DNA from 3 places in the Lysinibacillus sp. CNPSo 3705 genome. Region 3 is predicted to be linked to each of the others. Evidence: predicted binding sites of a transcription regulator. Region 3 holds the regulator's gene; each other region holds the start of a gene.
What was found. Region 3 encodes LexA, which represses DNA repair genes until DNA is damaged. Its sites were predicted from a motif close to CGAACATATGTTCG; they were not measured.

Region 1 (7,571 bases), on a different contig from region 3:
CCATCAATTAATGAATCAGGTGAACCGACACCCATTAAATAACGTGGTTTATTCGTTGGCATTAACGGTGTTGTAAACTCTAATACTCGGTTCATAACATCCTTAGGTTCACCAACAGATAGCCCCCCAATTGCATAACCTGGGAAATCTAGCTCTACTAATGCTTCCGCAGAACGACGACGTAACTCCTCGAATTCTCCCCCTTGAATAATTCCGAATAGACCTTGGTCTTCTGGACGTTTATGTGCTTCTTTACAACGTTTAGCCCAACGAGTTGTACGGTCTACTGATTGCAGCATATAGTCATATGTCGCAGGGTAAGGTGGACATTCATCAAAAGCCATCATAATATCTGAGCCTAAATCATTTTGAATTTCCATCGCCTTTTCTGGGCTTAAAAACAATTTGTCCCCATTCAAATGATTGCGGAAATGAACTCCTTCTTCTTCGATTTTACGGAATTGACTAAGTGAGAACACTTGGAAACCACCTGAATCTGTTAAAATCGGGCGATCCCAGTTCATAAATTTATGCAAGCCACCCGCTTCCTTAACAATATCATTACCTGGTCGTAGCCATAAATGATACGTATTTGACAGAATAATACCTGCATTCATGTCTTTTAATTCCTCAGGTGACATTGTTTTAACAGTTGCTTGTGTACCAACAGGCATAAAAGCTGGCGTTTCAAAAGAGCCATGTGGTGTATGCACGATGCCAAGGCGTGCTCCTGTTTGCTTACAAGTATGAAGTAGCTCATAACGAATTGCTGGTTGTGTCATAATTATAAAAATTCCTCTCTTATCTAAAGTAAAAACAGTACTCCGATTTTTTCTTTATTCTCCCTTTGGACGAATAAACATAGCATCACCAAAGCTAAAGAAACGATACTTTTCTTCTACAGCTTGATGATATGCACTTAAAATGGTTTCTCTTGTTGCAAGCGTACTAACAAGCATTACAAGGGTAGACTTTGGTAAATGGAAGTTTGTGATTAAACCATCTACAATAGTAAATTCATATCCCGGATAAATGAAAATAGACGTCCAACCTTGTTCTGCTCGTACTTCGCCTTTATATTTAGAGCCGATAGTTTCTAGTGTACGTGTAGAGGTAGTACCAACTGCTATCACTTTTCCACCATTACTTTTTACTCGATTTATGATAGATGCGGTTTCTTCCGTTACACTATAAAATTCAGCATGCATTTCGTGATTTTCAATTGAATCTACGCTTACAGGACGGAAAGTTCCAAGTCCCACATGTAAAGTGATAAATACAACTTCGACCCCTTTTGCTTTTACTTGCTCTAATAATTCTTCTGTAAAATGCAAGCCTGCAGTTGGTGCTGCCGCTGAGCCACGCTCTTTTGCATAAACCGTTTGGTAACGATCCTTGTCCTCTAATTTTTCACGAATATATGGAGGTAGTGGCATCTCACCAAGTTGCTCTAAAATTTCATAAAAAATCCCATTATATTTAAACTCAAATGTACGCCCACCATGCTCAAGCTCTCCTGTACAAGTAGCTGTCAGTAAGCCATCTCCAAATGTTACAACTGTGCCGACTTTTACACGTTTGGCTGGTTTAACAAGTGTTTCCCATTCATCCGTACCTGCCATTTGCTTTAATAGCAGTACTTCTATATGAGCACCCGTTTCCTCTTTAACACCCATTAAACGCGCTGGTAAGACCCTTGTATCATTTAACACAAGGCAGTCTCCTGCTTGTAGTTCATCTAATATATGAGCAAAATGATGATGCTCTACATTTTTTGAGCCTGGCGTCACTACCATTAAACGACTAGCTGTACGGTCCAAAAGTGGTGTTTGTGCAATAAGCTCTTCTGGCAATTCAAAATCAAAATCTTCTACACGCATGAAAATACTTCCTTCTTCTAGGTTTGTTGGGGATATTCATATCCAAAATGTTCGTAGGCTGAATGTGTTGCCACACGTCCACGTGGCGTACGCTGTATAAAGCCAATTTGCATCAAATATGGCTCATACACATCTTCTATCGTTACTCGTTCCTCGCCTATAGATGCTGCCAGCGTATCTAAGCCTACAGGGCCACCACGGAAGCGCTCAATCATATTGGTCACAAGTTTATGGTCAATATGGTCAAGCCCTCTAGGATCGACTTGTAATAGCTCGAGCGCTTGCTTAGCAAGTCCCTCCGTTATCATACCATCTCCGAGCACCTGTGCATAATCTCGCACTCGTTTTAGCAAACGGTTAGCAATACGGGGTGTACCACGTGAGCGTGTCGCCATTTCAAGTGCTGCTACTTGCTCAATCTCAACATCAAATAAATGCGCACTACGTACAACAATTTCTGCAAGTGACGTATTATCATAATACTCTAACCTCAACAACACGCCAAAGCGATCTCTTAAAGGTGCTGATAATGCGCCAGCTCTTGTTGTTGCACCGACGAGTGTAAATGGCGGTAAATCAAGTCGAACAGAACGCGCTTCGGGGCCTTTACCAACGACAATATCTAAACAAAAATCCTCCATCGCAGGATAAAGCACCTCTTCTATGGCACGAGGCAGGCGATGAATTTCATCGATAAATAGCACGTCCCCTGGTTCCAGTGAGCTTAAAATAGCTGCTAAATCTCCAGGACGTTCGATCGCAGGGCCGCTAGTCATGCGTACATTGACATTCATTTCATTAGCAATAACAGCAGCTAATGTAGTTTTACCAAGTCCAGGCGGTCCATATAGCAGCACATGATCTAAACTTTCCTGACGAAGCTTTGCTGCTTCAATGAAAATTTGTAAATTCTCCTTGACCTTATGTTGACCAATATATTGTGCTAATCTTTGTGGCCGTAAAGATAATTCAAACTGTTCATCATAGCTACCTGCCTCACTAGCAATCATACGTTCAGGCATGTACTTCCCCCCCTTTCACTATTTTAACTTTAATAGCAATTGTAAAGCTTGTTTCATAAATGCATCTGTTGTTTCAAGTTTGTCATTTTCTTCGAGCTGTGGACGTATTTTTTCTAATTCTTTTTCAGAATAACCAAGTGCCATTAAGGCAAGAATAGCTTCTTCAAGCTCATGTTTATATGGATTCACACCAAATAACGGTAGCTCATCTTCTGTACTTGGTAGCTCAATAGTCTCCAACAATCCGCCAAGTTTACCTTTTAAATCTAAAATCATTTGACGTGCCGTTTTCTTACCCACACCGGGAAACTTTACTAAAAATGATTCATCTTCTCGTTCAATGGCACTGATAACCTGTTGCGGGTTCCCAGTAGCTAAAATAGCAAGTGCACCCTTCGGTCCAATTCCTGACACTAAAATAAGTTTACGAAACAGTTCTCGCTGATCTAAATTTGGAAAGCCATATAACACTTGTGCATCCTCACGTACATGCAAGTGAACAAAAATTTGTTGTTCAAGAGCCGATGTCCGGAACGCAAATGGATTTGGTGTATTTAGCTGCCAGCCAATCCCTTGTTGTTCAAGGACGATATACTCAGGAGTTATACGCTTTACTTGTCCTTTTAAATAATCATACATTCTATAATCCCTCACAATCATCGTCTTCGATTATAGCATATTACGAACGAATGCTCGACTATAACAAATGCGCTAAAGCGCTTGTTTACATCTGACAAGCGCTGGAGAGCCCGAAGCAAAAGTAAGCGATCCACCACTTTTGCCCGAGGGATCGAAGCGACCTCGAGGATGTAGCGCTTTAGCCTAGACGAAAACTATGCTCTAGGTTATCCACGATTAAAAACCTATAATTTCCTTAATATTTAGAAACAACACATGTAGTCGTTCACATAACAAAAATGACCGCCAAAAGACGGTCATTTCTTTATCATTTTATCAATATCGTACCACAGTTTTGGCCAATATGTGAGCGCCCGTTTTGTAAATGGCACTAAATAATCTAAAAATAACAGTTGTTGGTTCAATGGTAAATCCACTGCAAAAAGCCATTCACGTAATAGCTCATTTGGATATTTTAAACGATGTAGCTTTTTTTTATCTAATCGTTTCAACTCTGGTAGCTCAGCAAATATTTTACCAAGGTCATAATCTACGGCAGGCAATACACGATGTAACCATAAAATGTATTCATCATCTGCTTCCCCTAGGTGAGCCAAATCAAAATCAATTAAACGTAATTCCCCATCTGAGCACCATAAAAAATTATGATGGACGACATCTCCATGTAAAAGCGTTATTTCTTTTTCAGGTACATCTTCCTGAGCGATTAGCTGTAACGATTTCTCACTATAATGTAAAATTTGATTGATTTCTTCTTTTGTTAAAAATGCACGAAATTCATTCCGTCTGCTTTTAAAACGCATATGACGCATTTGCCATTTTAAAAGCTGTGAATAGGTGTGCAAACCTGGCACCCGCTGCCAAGCAATTTTTTTATGTGTATCATGTAATGTATTTAAGAGCTTTAGTGATTCCTTCCGATCCTTTAGATGTGCAAAATTAGCACTATGACTTCCTTCTTGCCAATCTTGCACGATTAAATACTCATCTTCACTTTTCATTAAAGGTAAGATTAGCGATGGCTCCAAATGTCCAAGTCGTCGATGTATAGCCCTTACCTTTTCCGCTATCTCTATCTGCTTTGCTCGTTTCACAAAATAATTTTTGGATTGATATTTATACTTCCAAATATTAGGTTTTACTTCTTCAATGATATACGCTTTTTCACCATCGATAAGGCGTCATCCCGCCTGGAGAAAAATGCGGTGACATCCATGGTCCTACCGAAGAATGTGGCATATGGCAATGTGATGGACATGGCATTGGGCATGGTGGTGGACATGGCGGTGGACAGTAACATTGGTCCATTTGCCACGTCGGCATCATGGCTGGTTGTGCGTGACAACCACATGGCTGTTCCATTTCCGGCATTTGCTGATATTCAGGGCTCATAGGGAAGAATGGAGATGTACTAGATTCTAAGAAATCTCCCGCCCCAGCAACTTTTTCGCATCCCGTTTCACATGATGGTTGCTCTGGCATTGTATACGCCTCAACTTGCGGTTCCATAGGCATTGGCATTGGCATCGGCATCGGCCAATACATATGATGATGCACTGGCTGATGGCAGCTTGCACAATGTGGTACTGCAGGCATTTGTGGCATGATAAAAATCGGTTGCGGCATTGGTGCTGGTGGTGGCGCCTCCGGTTGGGCTACGGGCTGTGGTTGTATTTGAATTGGAGAAACATTTTGCTCTACACTTGGCATGACAACGTTTTGATTCCAGCTAAGCTCAACAGGCGCTGGCTGAGGCATCGGCATTGGCATTGGATAAGGAATTGGAATCATCTGTGGTTCTGGCATTGGTGGCGGTGGTACAATAATTGGTGGTGGCGTTGGTCTTTGCACCTCTTTTTCTTTAACGTGCCTTGTAGGTGACTCCTTGTGCATATGCTCTTTGTGCATGTGCTCCTTATGCCCCTCCCTATGGGATTCTCTCTGGCCTTCTCTATGTCCACCCTCTCTATGTCCTTCCCTATGTCCTTCCCTATGCATTCCCCAATCTGTTTCTCGATGATGTTCTCTATGTGGTTCTTTGTGTATTTTTTCAGGTAGGATAATTTCCATGCCCGGTACAATATAATCTGGATTAGCAAGATGGGCATTCAGCCGCTTTAAATCTTCAAACGAAACTCCGTACTCTTTCGCAATCTTCCACAACGTGTCTCCCTTTTGGACAATATGAATACGCAATTTTTTCCTCCCTTCCTCTCTTCGTATCATATGTTCAATGTTTCATTTGGATACAAAAATTTCACGCAGTTGGAAATGCTTCATGGTACACTAGTTTTAAGGAAAACTGCTTCCTTTATTACAAGCAGAGGTGATCTCTTATGAAAAAAATGTTAGGCGAAGAACGCCGACTGCAACTCCTAGCACAACTAAAAAAAAGTGCAGCACCTATAACAGGGACGGACCTAGCTAAATTCGCTAATGTTTCTAGACAAGTCATTGTCAATGATATGACATTATTAAAGGCTAGAAATGAACCTATTATTGCAACTAGCCAAGGATATCTTTATATGCATCAGGAACAATTACAGCAAACTGTTGATCGTACAATTCCTTGCTTCCACACTGCCGAGGATGCAGAAGATGAACTTATTACAATAGTTGATTGCGGTGGTACAGTAAAAAACGTTATTGTTGAACACCCAATTTATGGGGAAATTACCGCATCCATTATGGTTTCTAACCGTCATGAGGTAAAACAATTTATTCAGCGTGTCAATGAAACACAGGCAAGTTATTTATCCGAACTTACAGGTGGTACACATCTTCATGTAATTTCTGCTCCTTCTGTTGACATTTTAGATTTAATTGAACTTACTTTACAAAAAAAGGGTTACTTAGTTGTAGATCAATAATTTAACAAGCTTTCCTTAGCTGCTAGCTTTCACAAAGACTAGCAGCTTATTGAATTAAATGATTTACTTGAGCTCTCCTTTACAGATTTCAACAAAAAGAGCTATCCACTTTACTTGGATAGCTTAAAAGTTAGAGAAATCTTTTTCGTTGTGAAGATGTCGGCATTAAACATGCTGCTTTTCGTCCAAAAAGACGATATCTATTTTTGGCAAATAATCGATACATTTTATTGCGTATAGATGGAGGAATTATGATGAAAATACAATAAACAGGCCAAAAACTATCTAATCTCCTACAGATTTTAAGTGCTGCTGTAGATTCAAAATATACCTTTCCCTGTTCGATTAATAGGACACTATCAATATTTTCTGGCACTTTATATTGGGCAAGTAATGCCTGCCCAGCTTCACTTTGGATGGACGCAAATTGAAAATACTCTGCTCGATCATATTTGATAATAAATTGCACACTACTATCACAAAAATTGCACACTCCGTCAAATAAAATAATGCCCCCCACAATGATCCCTCCTAGCCACTGTAATTACTCGTCCGATGTTAGATAAGTAAAGTATGTACCAAGTGACTTCACCTTGCAACCAAGTGCAGCTAGTTCTTCCATAGCACCACGCATCATAGGCTCCTTTTCATCTGCTAATACATCAATCATAAAGAAATAATCACCTAAGCCTGTTTTTAATGGGCGTGATTCGATTTTACTTAAATTTAATTGTCGCCATGCAAATACTGATAATACTTGATGTAATGCCCCTGAACGGTCCGTTGGCAATGTAATCATGAAAGTTGTCTTCGCCTGTCCATCAGATAATTCTTGCGGCAATCGTCTATTTTGTTTTGATAACACGAAGAAGCGTGTATGGTTAAAATGGAAATCATGAATATCAGGTTGCACGATTTCTAAGCCATATTTAACTGCTGCCGCTGCATTTCCAACTGCCGCCATGCACTCGTTTGGATTTTCAGATACAAATTTCGCAGCTGCTGCTGTAGATGTCGTTTGATGTAACGGAACATGACTGAAACGATAAAATAGGTATTTATGACATTGGGCTAGAGCATGTGGATGTGAATAAACACCTGTAATCGATTCCCAATTGTCCTTTTGCGCTTTATTGACCATTAAATGCTGCTGTATTTTT
Region 2 (7,571 bases), on a different contig from region 3:
AAAATTGATACGTATCGTGCAACAGGTGCAGGTGGTCAGCATATTAATACGACAGATTCAGCTGTTCGTATTACGCACATTCCAACTGGTACTGTCGTACAATGTCAGGCTGAACGCTCACAAATTAAAAACCGTGAAAAAGCAATGACAATGTTAAAAGGGAAACTCTATCAATTAGAGATCGATAAGCAGCAGGCACAGCTAGATGAAATCCGTGGTGAACAGAAGGAAATCGGCTGGGGCTCACAAATTCGTTCCTATGTATTCCATCCATATTCAATGGTGAAAGATCATCGTACAAATGAAGAAACAGGTAATGTAGGAGCTGTGATGGATGGTGATGTTGATCCATTCATTAATGCATATTTACGTTCAAAAATCGGCTAATGAAAGCCCCTCAGAGACACAATAAAATTGTGCTTTGAGGGGTTTTTTAGTTTCTAAATCAATTGTGCATCGGTATAATTGCATCCGGAATCGGCTTTGTGATATCCGCCGGAGGTTTATCAGCGGATGTTGGAACCCCCCTGATAAGTGACTTAAAACCGTATTTATCTCACCCCTGTACCTGTCGCTACGCTTTCGATCAAAAGATATTTTGCTGAAAGAAGTTAAAAAGGTGGATGGTACGGAGCGTCTTGGCTAATCTCCTTGCGTTCATTCATGTAATGTTTATAGAGCATCGATGCATTGACAAATTGCTTGCTGATCGAAGCATATTGAATAGGTAGCTCAATCTGTTTATCATTTTTCAGTGTAACGATACAGCCCGTTTTACTCGCTACAATATTCGAAATGGCGTGAAGTCCAATCCAAATATTGTGGATAGAGTTTGGAGAATAGGTTGGTAGAAAAATACAAGGATAACCATAATCATAAGCAACAACGATTGGAAGCTTATGTTGATTGCCGAAAAAGCGTTTGGCAGAATGTCTTGCTGCTTCATAGGTTGTGCCGAGTGAGATACAAGATTTTCGTAATATATGCATTGGTTTCCGCGTGACGATAAGCTCATTATGCTTATCAATGACTCGTGTGAAAATTTTAGAATCATACTGCACTGGCTGAAGTAAATAGGTGTTGAAAGACATTAAATACCCATTGATGTAGTTTGCCGACATTTATGTAAACCTCCTTTTTCTATTTGTTATTGAAGTGTAGAACATAAAATTGAATTCTGAAAGTATAGACAAAAGGAGAAAACCGTTGATATTTCAAGCTTTTATATAAAGAAATTGCTTGAAATTGCACGAGATTAATAGTAAATCGAAGTGATTTTCAGTTCTTAAGCATTGCATTTTAACGTCAATTTTCTTATAATTTAGAAAAGGATCGAGGTGAGATCGTTGGATAAATATTATTCGTATACAGATTTTCTAAAAGCCGTTGGTCAGTCAAAGAAAGTTGATGAGGCAGAGAAATTATTAAACGAGATTTATTTAGATTTATTTTTAAATCATATCCAGCGTATGCATCGTGAAGAGCAGCTCATGGTTCTGATAGATAGAGCACTCGATGAAAAAGATGAAAATGCATTTCATCTATACGCAGCCGAACTAATAACCTTACACCAAGATGCAAGTGAATAATATGACGAGCCCGCTCTCCGCTTATTGGAGAGCGGGATTTTTTTGCTATTTTTGCGCCATTGATCAGGTTTACCGGTAATAACCCGAGATTCCCTCTAAGGTAATGCATTTACATTTTCCCATGTCGATTAGCTAACATTTGGAAAGGGTAATCTATTGATAAATAGGTTGTCATTAGTACATACGTTCTATCGCAATGACCTTAAAGAGAGCAAACGGAAATTTTTTTTACAAACATTCGTTCGTTAAATGTTCGAAATTTAAATTATGCTATGCTAAAATATATGTATCAAATTGGTAGGAAGGGACGGGGACATGTGTGCAAACATTTGATTTACAAGCGCCATATACGCCTGGTGGAGATCAACCACAGGCAATTGCGGAATTAGTGGAGGGTGTACGTGCAGGTAAACGTCATCAAACGTTGCTCGGTGCAACAGGAACAGGAAAAACGTTTACGATTTCTAATGTCATTCAACAAGTAAAAAAACCGACGCTTATTATGGCACATAATAAAACATTAGCAGGTCAATTATATAGTGAGTTTAAAGAATTCTTCCCTAATAATGCAGTTGAATACTTTGTCAGCTACTATGATTACTTTCAGCCAGAGGCATATGTACCGCAGACGGATACTTACATCGAGAAAGATTCAAGCATTAATGATGAAATTGATAAGTTGCGTCACTCTGCAACATCTGCATTATTCGAGCGTGATGATGTCATTATTATAGCATCCGTGTCCTGTATATATGGTCTAGGTTCTCCAGAAGAATATCGTGAAATGGTCGTATCGGTGCGGACTGGAATGGAAATTGAACGTAATCAGTTGCTTCGAAAACTGGTCGATGTACAGTACGAGCGTAATGATGTGAGTTTTACACGTGGGACGTTTCGGGTACGTGGCGATGTAGTGGAAATATTCCCTGCATCCCGTGATGAGCATTGTATTCGCGTGGAGTTTTTTGGGGACGAGATCGATCGAATTCGTGAGGTAGATGCGTTAACAGGTGAAATATTAGCGGACCGTGATCATGTAGCTATTTTCCCAGCATCCCACTTCGTTACACGAGAAGAAAAAATGCTAAAGGCCATTGAAAATATTGAAAAAGAATTGGAGGAGCGTTTAACTCTTTTACGTGCAGAGGATAAATTGTTAGAGGCACAGCGTTTAGAGCAACGTACTCGCTACGATTTAGAAATGATGCGTGAAATGGGCTTTTGCTCAGGTATCGAAAACTACTCGCGCCATTTAACATTGCGTGAAGCGGGGGCAACTCCATATACGCTACTTGACTATTTTCCTGAGGATTTTTTACTTGTTGTCGATGAAAGTCACGTTACGTTACCACAGGTTAGAGGGATGTATAACGGTGACCAAGCACGTAAAGGTGTGCTAGTTGAGCATGGATTCCGTTTGCCATCAGCACTAGATAACCGCCCTTTACGTTTTGAAGAATATGAGAAACATATACATCAAGCTATTTATGTATCAGCAACACCTGGCCCGTATGAGCTTGAGCATTCTCCTGAAATGGTGCAGCAAATTATTCGTCCAACAGGGCTACTTGACCCACAAATTGACGTCCGTCCTATTGAAGGGCAAATAGATGATTTAATCGATGAGATTCAAGGTCGTATTGCTCGTAATGAACGAGTGCTTGTTACAACATTGACGAAAAAAATGTCAGAGGATTTAACGGCTTATTTGAAGGAAATGGGTTTAAAGGTGGAGTACTTGCATTCCGAGATTAAGACGCTAGAGCGCATTGAGATTATTCGCGAGCTGCGCAAAGGTACTTATGATGTTTTAATCGGCATTAACTTATTGCGAGAAGGGCTAGATATTCCTGAGGTTTCGCTTGTGGCAATTTTAGATGCTGACAAGGAAGGATTTTTACGTTCAGAGCGCTCACTCATTCAAACAATTGGACGTGCTGCACGTAATGCCAATGGTCATGTCATTATGTACGCAGATAATATGACAGATTCGATGAAAAAGGCGATTGAGGAAACGAAGCGTCGTCGAACACTGCAAATGGCCTATAACGAAGAGCACGGCATTACACCGAAAACGATTGTTAAGAAAATTCCTGATGTTATTCGTGCGACACAGGTGGCAGAGGAAGAAGAGTCTTATGTAACGAAGGCAACAAAAGGTAAGAAGCTGACGAAGGCGGAAAGAGAGCAATTACTTGCAACGCTGGAAGTAGAAATGAAGGAAGCGGCAAAAGCACTCGATTTCGAACGTGCTGCTGAGCTGCGCGATACAATATTTGAATTGAAGGTAGAAGGGTGAATGGCTTGTGAAAAATACTGAAATTGTCGTGCAAGGTGCACGCGCTCATAATTTAAAAAATATCAATGTCACAATTCCACGCGATCAATTAGTCGTGCTAACAGGGTTATCGGGCTCAGGGAAATCATCATTAGCGTTCGATACGATTTATGCCGAGGGCCAACGTCGTTATGTTGAATCCCTTTCAGCTTATGCTCGTCAATTCCTTGGTCAAATGGATAAACCAGATGTCGATGCGATAGAGGGATTATCTCCTGCTATTTCAATCGATCAAAAAACGACGAGCCGTAACCCACGTTCTACAGTTGGGACAGTAACAGAAATCTATGATTATTTACGTTTGCTATTTGCGCGCATCGGTAAACCTATTTGTCCAAATCATGGTATTGAAATTACGTCCCAAACGATTGAGCAAATGGTCGATCGTTTAGTAACTTATCCGGAAAGAACGAAAATGCAGTTGCTTGCTCCGATGGTATCAGGGCGTAAGGGAACGCACGTAAAGCTACTGGAAGATTTAAAAAAGCAAGGCTTTGTTCGGGTACGTATCGACGGTGAGCTACGTGATTTAGATGATGCTATTGAACTTGATAAAAACAAAAAGCACTCAATAGAAGTAGTCATCGATCGTGTTGTGATGAAGGAAGGTGTCGCGGCACGTCTTAGTGATTCTTTAGAGACAGCATTACGTTTGGCAGATGGGCGTGTACTTGTCGATGTGATGGAACATGAGGAATTATTATTTAGTGAGCATCATGCTTGTCCTTTATGTGGATTTTCAATCGGGGAGCTAGAGCCTCGCATGTTTTCATTTAATAGTCCGTTTGGAGCTTGTCCAAGCTGTGATGGTTTAGGCTCAACACAAGAGGTAGATCTTGATTTAGTAGTGCCTGATTGGGACCGTAGTTTATTAGAGCATGCTATAGCACCGTGGGAACCAACAAGCTCTCAATACTATCCACAATTATTAAAGGCTGTGTGCGATCATTATGATATTCCAATGGACGTTCCAGTAAAGGATCTTCCGAAAGAAAAGATGGATAAAATTTTATATGGTTCTGGTAAAGATAAAATCCACTTCCATTATGAAAATGAGTTTGGCAATGTGCGAGATCAAATGATTGAATTCGAAGGTGTTGTCCGAAATGTGGAGCGCCGTTTTAAAGAGACAACATCTGACTACGTGCGTGAACAAATGGAAAAATATATGGCGCAGCAAGCATGTCCATCTTGTAAAGGTTATCGCTTAAAGCCTGAAACATTAGCTGTAAAATTAGCAGATAAGCATATTGGTGAAGTTACACAGTATTCGATTCAGGAAGCTGATACATTTTTCAAAGAGCTAGATTTATCAGAAAAGGATATGAAAATTGCTCGACTTGTTTTACGTGAAATTGAAGAACGACTGGGCTTCCTAGTCAATGTAGGGTTAGATTATTTAACGTTAAGTCGAGCAGCAGGGACACTTTCAGGTGGAGAAGCTCAGCGAATTCGCCTTGCGACACAAATCGGCTCGCGTTTAACGGGCGTTCTCTATATTTTAGATGAGCCATCAATCGGCTTGCATCAACGTGATAATGACCGTCTTATCAGTACATTGCAAAATATGCGTGATATAGGCAATACGCTTATTGTTGTTGAACACGATGAAGACACAATGCTGGCGGCTGATTATCTCATTGATGTTGGTCCTGGTGCAGGTGTGCATGGTGGTCAAATTGTAGCGGCCGGGACACCCCAGGAAGTAATGGAACATGAAAAGTCATTAACAGGGCAATACTTAAGTGGCAAGAAGTTTATTCCATTGCCAATTGAGCGACGCAACCCGAATGGGCGCAAATTATCGATTAAAGGTGCCAAGGAAAATAATCTTAGAAATGTAAAAGTTGATGTACCACTTGGCTTATTCGTTGCTGTAACAGGTGTTTCGGGGTCAGGAAAATCAACGCTTATTAATGAAATTTTATATAAGTCATTAGCTCAAAAGCTTAATCGTTCAAAAGTGAAACCTGGCGAACATAAAGAAGTAACAGGAATTGATGAGCTCGAAAAGGTAATTGATATTGACCAATCACCAATCGGTCGTACACCTCGCTCTAATCCAGCTACGTATACAGGCGTTTTTGATGATATTCGAGATGTTTTTGCAACAACAAATGAAGCAAAGGTACGTGGCTATAAAAAAGGTCGCTTTAGCTTCAACGTTAAGGGAGGCCGCTGTGAGGCTTGTCGTGGTGATGGTATTATAAAAATTGAAATGCATTTCCTACCAGATGTTTACGTGCCATGTGAAGTCTGTCATGGGAAGCGTTATAACCGTGAAACGCTTGAAGTGAAATATAAAGATAAGAGCATTGCAGATATTTTAGATATGACGATTGAAAATGCAGTAGTATTCTTCGAAAATATTCCGAAAATCCAGCGTAAGCTACAAACGATCGTGGATGTAGGATTAGGCTATATGAAATTAGGACAGCCTGCTACAACGCTATCCGGTGGTGAGGCACAGCGTGTGAAATTAGCCTCTGAATTACACCGTCGTTCAACAGGTAAATCATTCTATATTTTAGATGAGCCGACAACGGGCCTACATGCGCATGATATTGCACGTTTACTGGTTGTTTTACAGCGTCTTGTAGAAAATGGCGATTCTGTGCTAGTAATCGAACATAATTTAGATGTCATCAAAACAGCAGACTACATTATCGATTTAGGGCCAGAAGGTGGCGATAAAGGTGGTACTATTGTTGCGACAGGCACACCAGAAGAGGTCGCTGAAGTAAGTGGCTCTTATACTGGGAAATATTTAAAACCGATATTAACAAGAGATCGTCTACGTATGGAAGCTGTTTTAACAAAGGCTTCTCAATAAAGTCCCAAAAAGTTCGCAAATTTCCTAAGGAGATTTGCGAATTTTTTTACGATAAGGGGCATACTGCGAAGGCGGATGTCGATAAAAATTAAAAGTTGGGTGATAAAACGTAAAAGTTAGTCGATAAACTTCAAAAGTGTGCTGCTGTCGCTACGTTGCACTCACGCTTTCGCGCAAAAAACATCTGTTGGCCCGAGACCCTGCAGCGCAGCGGATGTTTTCTGTGCGAAAGCGTAGCGACAGCAACAACAAAAGCGGCTCATCGGACGCCCCCAGGAAGCTCTGCTCTGTGCGAAAGCGAAGCGGCAGCTACAAATGTTTTGACTGTGCGAAAGCGAAGCGGCAGCTACAAATGTTTTCTGTAGCGAAAGCGAAGCGGCAGCTACAAATGGTTTTAACTGTGCGAAAGCGAAGCGACAGCAACAAAGCGCCCAGCCGGAACGGAAATCAACCCCACGCTATTGGTAATGAGCCTAAAAAAGGTATATCTCCAATATTTTCATTTTTATGGTGAAACTTTTCACAAATTGAATCGTATAAATAATATAACGAACTGAGGGAGGCTATTTTTATTATGCAAAATGAACGTCAACGAATTTTAGAACTTGTAGAAAAAGGAACAATTTCAGCGCAAGAGGCGATTACATTATTAGAAGCATTAGAGCAACCTAGCAAGTCCACTCAAAATGTTATGAATGATGTAGTAAATGAGGACCAGTATTCCACAACTGAAAAAGAGTCAGTATTTAAAGATGAGAGTCAAAACGAACAACAATCGCAAAAAGACGAAGATTTCTCCGAATATTTCCAA
Region 3 (7,571 bases):
TACTATTAAAGATTTATAACATACTTTATCTTTATTCAGCGAAAAATCCCCCACACAATAGTGCCAACAGAATAAAGATAATACCTCCGGCGGGATGTCACGGATAAGGATTTAGCCTAAAACCTTCACATCCTATGAAAAAGGCTAACTGACCTGCATCGCGCAAGCCTAGGCTCCTTTTCAAAATCCGGACACAATTAACGCTGAGGCGTTATTGACTTAAATGTGTCATATTAATTGAGAAATTTATTCTTTTTCGCTTGTTTAACTTTTTCTGGTGTTACATCATTTCCTTCAGCATCTACTACTTTTACGTTTTCAATTGTATCTCGCATCGTTGATCTAAATGTATCTAGATATTCTTTACGAAGCGCTGATCGTTCCTTAGCTTCTGCCTCTGTTAATGTACCACTTTTAGCCTTAGCAGAAAGTTCATTGATTCGGTTAATTTTTTCTTTTGATAACATAATTACACACCTTTCAATACATATCTTAATGAATATGGTATGTAAAGTATAGCATGTATCCCCCTGAAATGCAGTTATACCAACCTTTCAAGTATCACTTTATTCTTGAATTTAGTATAAAGGAATTTCTAGCAACTTCACTCAGCTTGCAGGTTAAGGACAATTAGCAAATATAATTTGTTCTTTATTTACTAGCCCATTTTCCAGAAACAGCAGATAACATTAGCCATGGTTCAATAAACATATTAATTAAAATATGAGCTACTATTGGTGCAAAGGTACTTCGTCCAGCTACAATATAAAGCGTTGCGAGAAGACTCCCTAATATTGTGGTACTTATAATAGCAGGTAATGCAAATTTCCAATCCCCTTTTAAAAGTACCCACAAACCGTGAGCAATTCCAAAGAGTATCCCTGAAATTAATATTTGTGCTACGTCTGAAAATGCAATTGTTAATAGGTATTCCATAAGTATATGTCTGAAAACAACTTCTTCTACTATTCCTGTCACAACGGCAGCCCATATTCCAATTACTTTAAGCCAAGAAATAGTAAATAAATGAGCTCTTACAAAAGGTATTGCACTGAGTGTGTATGTAACGTATCCCGTTATGATAAATAGTGTAAAAGTCCAAATAAATATATTCGAAAATACATCCGTCCTAAATCCAATTCCATTTTCAATAAAACCTTCAGGATTATTATAAAACCAAAAAATTATACTAGCTGTTAGCATAGTTGCAATACTTACTAATATCCAACCAGTTTTAGTTCTTTCACTTGAAGTAGTTATTTCATTCATATTAGCCCTAACCTCCTAATAATGAATTCTCAAATAGTCAATTACTCGAAAAATTCATATCCCTATATTGTTTAGATCTCTATTTCATTTGCAGTATATTAAAAGCTTTTAATTTGCCTGAACTCAATATAACGAACGAAATGTACCCCAACAATACGTTCGGAGTAACATGTTGTTATGATTGTGTAAGATGCCTTTTTCGAATAATAACCTGCATTTTCCAAAACGCTGAATATGCTATAATTTTCTTGAGAGGTGATAAAGCTGAAAATAGAGGTGAAAATAGATTCAGAGTATAAAGAGCCACATGTAACAATTTGTACAGCAAAACTTACTCCTACGATACAAGCTGCTATTTCTTTATTACAAAAAGAGAAAGAAGAACAAATTTTAACAGGGCTAGCAAATAATAAAACATATATCATTGATCCAAATTCAATTATTGTTATTCGAACTGAAGGAAGAGAATTAGCTTTATATAATGAAGATAATAATCGTCTCATATTGAATAAACCTTTATATGAATTAGAGAAGCGACTAGGGAATAATTTTATACGGATTTCTAAATCTGCAATTATAAATCTAACAAAAGTTAAAAATATCGAAGCTTCATTTAACGGAACAATGGAAATTGAGCTAGTTTTAGGAATTAAAGAAGTAATTACTCGTAATTATCGAAAGCAATTTAAAAAGCGTTTGGGGGTTTAAGTTAGGTGCATTTTTTTAAAAATGTAGCGTTTGGTGTAAGTATGGGCTGTACAGTTTTTGTTTTTATTAATCTTTTCGGTTCATGGATTTTTGGAGATATTTTTTTCGAAGCTATTACGGCTGGCTTTATACAACAATCCCTTGGTTCAATTATTGTAGGACTCGCTTGTGTATTACCATCGTACATTTATCAAGTAGAACGTTTAACATTTTTACTACAAACAGCTATCCATTTTGCAATTTCTTTAGGTACTTTTATTGTTGTTGCGCTATTTTTAAATTGGCTTCCCACATCATCTATAGGAATAACTTTGTTAATGCTATTCTTTAGTGTTTTGCTATTTACTCTAATTTGGGTGTTATTTTATTTATATAACAAATCAGAAGTAAAAAAAATGAATAAAAAGATTGATGAGCTGATAAATAAATAGAAAATAAAACTAATGTGAAATGAGGAAAAATGAAATGTTTATCAAAACAAACAGACTTTTAATAAGAGAATTTGAGATTCAAGATTGGCAAGCTGTCTATGAATATACTTCGAATCCAAATGTAATGAAGTATATTCCTGAGGGAGTTTTTAATGAGGAAGAAGCTAAAAAGTTCGTATTAGAAAATAGCGGTGAACAGGCAAAATACTTCCCTGTTATTTTAAAAAGCGACAATATTGTCATTGGTCATATTGTTTTTCATCAATATTTTGGTGACCATACATATGAAATTGGCTGGGTATTGAATCCGAACTATTACAATAATGGCTACGCCTCTGAAGCAGCAAAAGCTGTGCTGAATTACGGATTTAAAGAAATGCAACTTCATAGAATTATTGCTACATGCCAACCAGAAAATATCCCATCCTATCGAGTGATGGAGAAAATCGGCATGAGACGCGAAGGTTATTTTAAAAAATGCATACCAAATGGAGATGAGTGGTGGGATGAATATTACTATGCGGTCTTAAAAGAAGAGTGGGCATAAGATGCTTTTAGGGATTATCGATTTCTAGAGGAGAAATTTAGATGAAAAAGACCGCAGTATTATTGTATCCCCAATTTAGTGAATATGAATTGAGTGTAGCATTATCTATATTAATGCAAGGAAATAAACCCGTCATAACTGTTGGATTAAACAGCGAAAAAATTAAAGGGGAATCTGGGTTATCCTGTATGGCAGATACACAAATAAGTGATATTAATCTTGACGAAATCGATAGCTTGATATTACCAGGGTGTATGGATATAGCTTTATTAATACACGAGCAAAAATTAATAGATTTTATTAGTCATGTAAATGCCAAAGGAGCTATCATTGCAAGTATTTCTAGCACGCCATCTCTTTTAGAACAAAAAATATACTGTAGGATTATCTCCAGAAGGTATGGATAAGCTGGGCTTCTTTGATCTTAGTCATCTCTCTGAAGACTTAGTTGTACAAGACGGCAACATCATAACTGCAAGAGGCAAAGGTTTTATACAATTTGGCATTACTGTGGGTAAAGCCCTGCAGCTCTCTTTTGATGAAAATTGGTACAGGGCATAACAAAAAAATCGCTAAAGAGAGGTAGAAATCACTACTTCTCTTATTTTTTTACTATTCATTCTATTTATTGATCGGGTCTAGCCGTCACTTTGGAACTTAACCTTTAAAAATTAAAAAATCAGCGGGACGATAAAAACCCCACTGATTAATACGTTACTTTATTTTGCCCGCTTCCCTCTTGATGTTCCCGATATCTCCTATGGACTGTAGCTTTGCTTACTTCAAAGCCTAAACCTCTAAGCGTCATGGCGATTTCCTCAAAGGTGAAGCCTCGATTACGTAGGTTGACAATTTCGTCTATAGGAACATCCTTACGTTCTTGACCATTTGGATTTCCACGGTTAGATAAATTGTTTTCAGGGCGATAGCCATTTTCAACGGCACGACGCATGCCACGCCGTATTTTAGCATTATGGATTCTACGCTGGTACTCCTCTACGATTGCTAAAATTTCTAAGAGCATCGTATCCATTTCATTTAATTGTATAGGTCCCTCGTCTCGCATAGAAAAAACATTAGTTTCAGTTTTCTGCAATAAATGTAATACTGCCATTCGAGCATTTCCACGTCCTAAGCGTGTTTCATCCTGTACAAATAATGCTTCTATTTCTTTTTCTTTAATGAAATCAAGCATTTCTAGTAAACCTTCACGTTCCACATCATAACCACTATGCTTGTCCTTAAAAACATGCTTAACTTCGTAGCCCTGTTCTTTAGCATAGCGCATCAACTCCTCCTGCTGACGCTCTAACGAGGAACTTTGTGTCTCTTTTTCTGTACTCACACGGCAATAGACAATGGCCGATTGTTGATTCATTTTCATTTGTCGTTTCTCGCAATTTCAATTGAATTTATAGGGGATGGGTCACCCACTACTGGAATCACTAGGGATTTACCTGCAATAATTTGTGCGTTCGATAATTCATTTTCTGTTTTCACAAGCTTAATCCATTCATCCGTTTTCATTTTACCACGGTATTGATCGGCTAACGACCATAAGCTATCACCATGTGCGATTTCAATTTCTGTGTACGTTACATCGCCTGGGTCTGTTATAAAAAGGTATGCCGCAAAAAGCAAACAAGCTCCTAATAAAGTTGTAATATGTGGATTTTTCTTTAACCAGTTCATGTTTAAAACCCCTTTTCCAGAATGTTTGTTCGGAATATATGTTCTCATATTAATACGAACAAACGTTTTTGTCAAACACTTTTCGAACCTATGTTTGCTTAAGTGTTCGCATTCTGTTATACTACTAATTAGTAAAATGATTAAAAAAAGAGGTGAGCAATTATGAAAAAAGTTTCGAAAAGACAAGAGGCCATATTAGAGTTCATTAAAGAAGAAGTACGAGCAAAGGGGTATCCACCATCTGTACGTGAGATTGGGGAGGCAGTTGGACTTGCTTCAAGCTCAACAGTTCATGGGCATTTAGCTCGTTTAGAACAAAAAGGCTTGATTCGACGCGATCCAACTAAACCACGTGCTATTGAAATTTTAGAGCCAGAGGATTCTATCCAAAAGCAACATGTTATTCATGTCCCATTAGTTGGGAAGGTTACTGCAGGTTCTCCAATAACTGCTGTTGAAAATATCGATGAATATTTCCCACTCCCAGATATTTATGGTACAAGTGAAGATCAATTATTTATGCTTGAAATTATGGGTGAATCAATGATTGAAGCTGGCATTTTAGACGGAGATTTAGTTATTGTTAAACAAAAAGCAACAGCTGATAATGGTGATATTGTCGTAGCAATGACTGAAGAGAATGAAGCAACTGTAAAGCGTTTCTTTAAGGAAAAAAGTCATTTTCGTTTACAGCCTGAAAACTCAACAATGGAGCCAATTATCGTAGATCAAGTTTCTATTTTAGGGCATGTTGTAGGTCTATATCGTCGTGTACATTAAAAGTATCTCAATATTAAAGTATAAAAGGAGGTTATTATGTTCACAAATGGGCATATACCTCTTTTTCTTATCTTTTAAGTGTTATTTTAATCACCTAAAAAAGAACCCACTTGAAAATGGATTCCTTATACCTAGCAATGTATTCATGTTCATCACCAAGGATATCTTAGTAAAGTTTATGCCTCTACCTTAAATTTCAAACTTGCCTTTACAAATGCAGCAAATAGTTTCTTTGATACTTCATCTCCTGCAATAGCTAACTCTTCAGGATGCCATTGAACTGCTAAACAAAATGGTAAATCATCATGCACTACCGCTTCAACGATACCATCACTTGATTTTGCTACCACTTTCAACTTTTCTGCTACTACATTTATTGCCTGATGATGAAATGAATTCACAGCAATTTTTTCTTCCTCAATAATCGCTTCTAATAATGTATCAGGTGATAGGTTAACATAATGTGTTGTAACACCCCTTGCTGCTTGTTGCACATGCTTTATTAATTTTTTACTATGATACTCACTTTCAATATCCTGATAGACTGTGCCTCCAAATGCAACATTTAGTATTTGAAGCCCTCGACAAATTCCGAGAATCGGCATTTTCCGAATAGAGGCTGCATGAATTAAAGCAAGCTCCACTGCATCTCGTTCAGGATGAACCTTCCCTAATTTTGGTGTAGGTTCTGCGTCAAAGAGGAATGGATGTACATCATAGCCACCCGATAGTAATAATCCGTCCGTTAACGATAAAATTTGTGCTACATCCTCTTCAACGCCAATTGGAATTATTAGTGGAACTCCCCCTGCTTCCATTATACTTTTGCTATAAGCAGCATTTAATCTTGAGGACAAATCATCCTCCGCAAAAGCCGTTATTCCGATAATTGGTTTCATCCTATCCCCTCCATGATCTTTAGCTTGCATTCACTGCCTGTGAAAGAATCCGTCAATGATTACTTACCAAAACCCAAGATACCAATTCATCAACGCATCCCCATAGAAATAGATGATAATAGCTGCGAGAGCAATAGAAGGTCCGAATGGTATAGGCGTTTTCCTTCCCTGTCCACGTATCTTCAATACAATGATGCCAACAATCATGCCAATTACTGCCGCTACAAAAAGCGTCAAAATAGTATGTATTGTCCCGAGTACGAGACCAAGTAAAAAGAATAATTTAATATCGCCACCACCCATTCCACCTCTTGATAGAACAGCTATACAATATAATATGCCAAAACCTACGACAGCACCAACTATACTATCCCACCAAGGAGACAATGGAGAGATCACGCGTCCAAAAACTAGCAATGGTAAAAAGAATAATAGCACCTTATCGGGAATAAGCATATACGCAAAATCCGATACAACAATAATGACTACTAATGAAATTAATAATAGCGCCACAAAAAATTCTGCACTAAAGCCTAATTGCCAATAAGCAAAAGCAAATAATAGGCCTGTAATAAGTTCCATCAGTGGATAAATCCAAGAAATTTTTTGCCCACAGCTACGGCATTTTCCACCTAAAAATAAATAAGACAAAACAGGCACCAAATCAAGCGCCGTCAACTGTCTCTTACAAGAAGTGCAATGCGAGGGTGGGCGCACAATGGACTCCTTCATAGGCACACGTAAGCCAACTACATTAAAAAATGAGCCAAGAACGAGCCCAAATAGTAAAACTGTAATGGTATAAGCGATTTCCATTTTTATGTCCTCCTATACTAATAGACGCCCATACACTTAAGTATGCGCGCCATCTAGATTATTGTTGTCCTTCATAATAGAACGTCGTTACTTGTATAGTTGCTTTTAAGGTTGTATCAGCGTCTTCCTTGAATTTCGCTTCTTCACCAGTTAATGTGAAATCGATCGCATCAATTTTCATCACACGATCAATTTTTTCAATTTCTTTTATAAACTCAACCATTGCTTTATTATCCAATGCGACAACTTCAATATCAAATGTTACGAGTTTTAATTCCTTCGGTAAGGAGTCTTTATTGAGAGTAGCAGTTGGTATTTTATCTTTCACTTCAGGTGTTTCATCATTCTTAGCAACAGCTTGTTCATCCGCTTCAGTTGCAGATTGCTGTGTATCAGCCTGTTCCTCAGAATTTGTCGAGTTAGGATCTG

Region 1: ruvA (Holliday junction branch migration protein RuvA) is a predicted target of LexA. The motif match lies at 3,585-3,598, and genes of this name have one in related genera.
Region 2: uvrB (excinuclease ABC subunit UvrB) is a predicted target of LexA. The motif match lies at 1,821-1,834, and genes of this name have one in related genera.

What each region holds. Positions count from the first base shown of each region.
Region 1 covers NZ_JAQZSD010000008.1:169,063-176,633, reverse strand. The annotation lists gene tgt (tRNA guanosine(34) transglycosylase Tgt) at 1-782, opposite strand, end outside; gene queA (tRNA preQ1(34) S-adenosylmethionine ribosyltransferase-isomerase QueA) at 837-1,880, opposite strand; gene ruvB (Holliday junction branch migration DNA helicase RuvB) at 1,898-2,902, opposite strand; gene ruvA (Holliday junction branch migration protein RuvA) at 2,921-3,541, opposite strand; gene PVA17_RS05430 (phosphotransferase) at 3,838-4,635, opposite strand; gene PVA17_RS05425 (LysM peptidoglycan-binding domain-containing protein) at 4,706-5,737, opposite strand; gene PVA17_RS05420 (transcription repressor NadR) at 5,878-6,411, shown strand; gene PVA17_RS05415 (thiol-disulfide oxidoreductase DCC family protein) at 6,542-6,931, opposite strand; gene pheA (prephenate dehydratase) at 6,956-7,571, opposite strand, start outside.
Region 2 covers NZ_JAQZSD010000032.1:8,148-15,718, reverse strand. The annotation lists one part of gene prfB (peptide chain release factor 2) at 1-387, shown strand, start outside; gene PVA17_RS14520 (competence protein ComK) at 612-1,121, opposite strand; gene PVA17_RS14515 (IDEAL domain-containing protein) at 1,347-1,589, shown strand; gene uvrB (excinuclease ABC subunit UvrB) at 1,909-3,888, shown strand; gene uvrA (excinuclease ABC subunit UvrA) at 3,896-6,760, shown strand; gene PVA17_RS14500 (DUF4097 family beta strand repeat-containing protein) at 7,335-7,571, shown strand, end outside.
Region 3 covers NZ_JAQZSD010000007.1:75,085-82,655, forward strand. The annotation lists gene PVA17_RS04450 (DUF896 domain-containing protein) at 234-467, opposite strand; gene PVA17_RS04455 (CPBP family intramembrane glutamic endopeptidase) at 652-1,269, opposite strand; gene PVA17_RS04460 (LytTR family DNA-binding domain-containing protein) at 1,546-1,977, shown strand; gene PVA17_RS04465 (DUF3021 domain-containing protein) at 1,983-2,408, shown strand; gene PVA17_RS04470 (GNAT family N-acetyltransferase) at 2,443-2,955, shown strand; gene PVA17_RS04475 (DJ-1/PfpI family protein) at 2,997-3,362, shown strand; gene PVA17_RS04480 (type 1 glutamine amidotransferase family protein) at 3,355-3,516, shown strand; gene PVA17_RS04485 (YneB family resolvase-like protein) at 3,662-4,339, opposite strand; gene yneA (cell division suppressor protein YneA) at 4,336-4,647, opposite strand; gene lexA (transcriptional repressor LexA) at 4,810-5,427, shown strand; gene PVA17_RS04500 (gamma-glutamyl-gamma-aminobutyrate hydrolase family protein) at 5,604-6,326, opposite strand; gene PVA17_RS04505 (prepilin peptidase) at 6,390-7,142, opposite strand; gene PVA17_RS04510 (potassium transporter) at 7,201-7,571, opposite strand, start outside.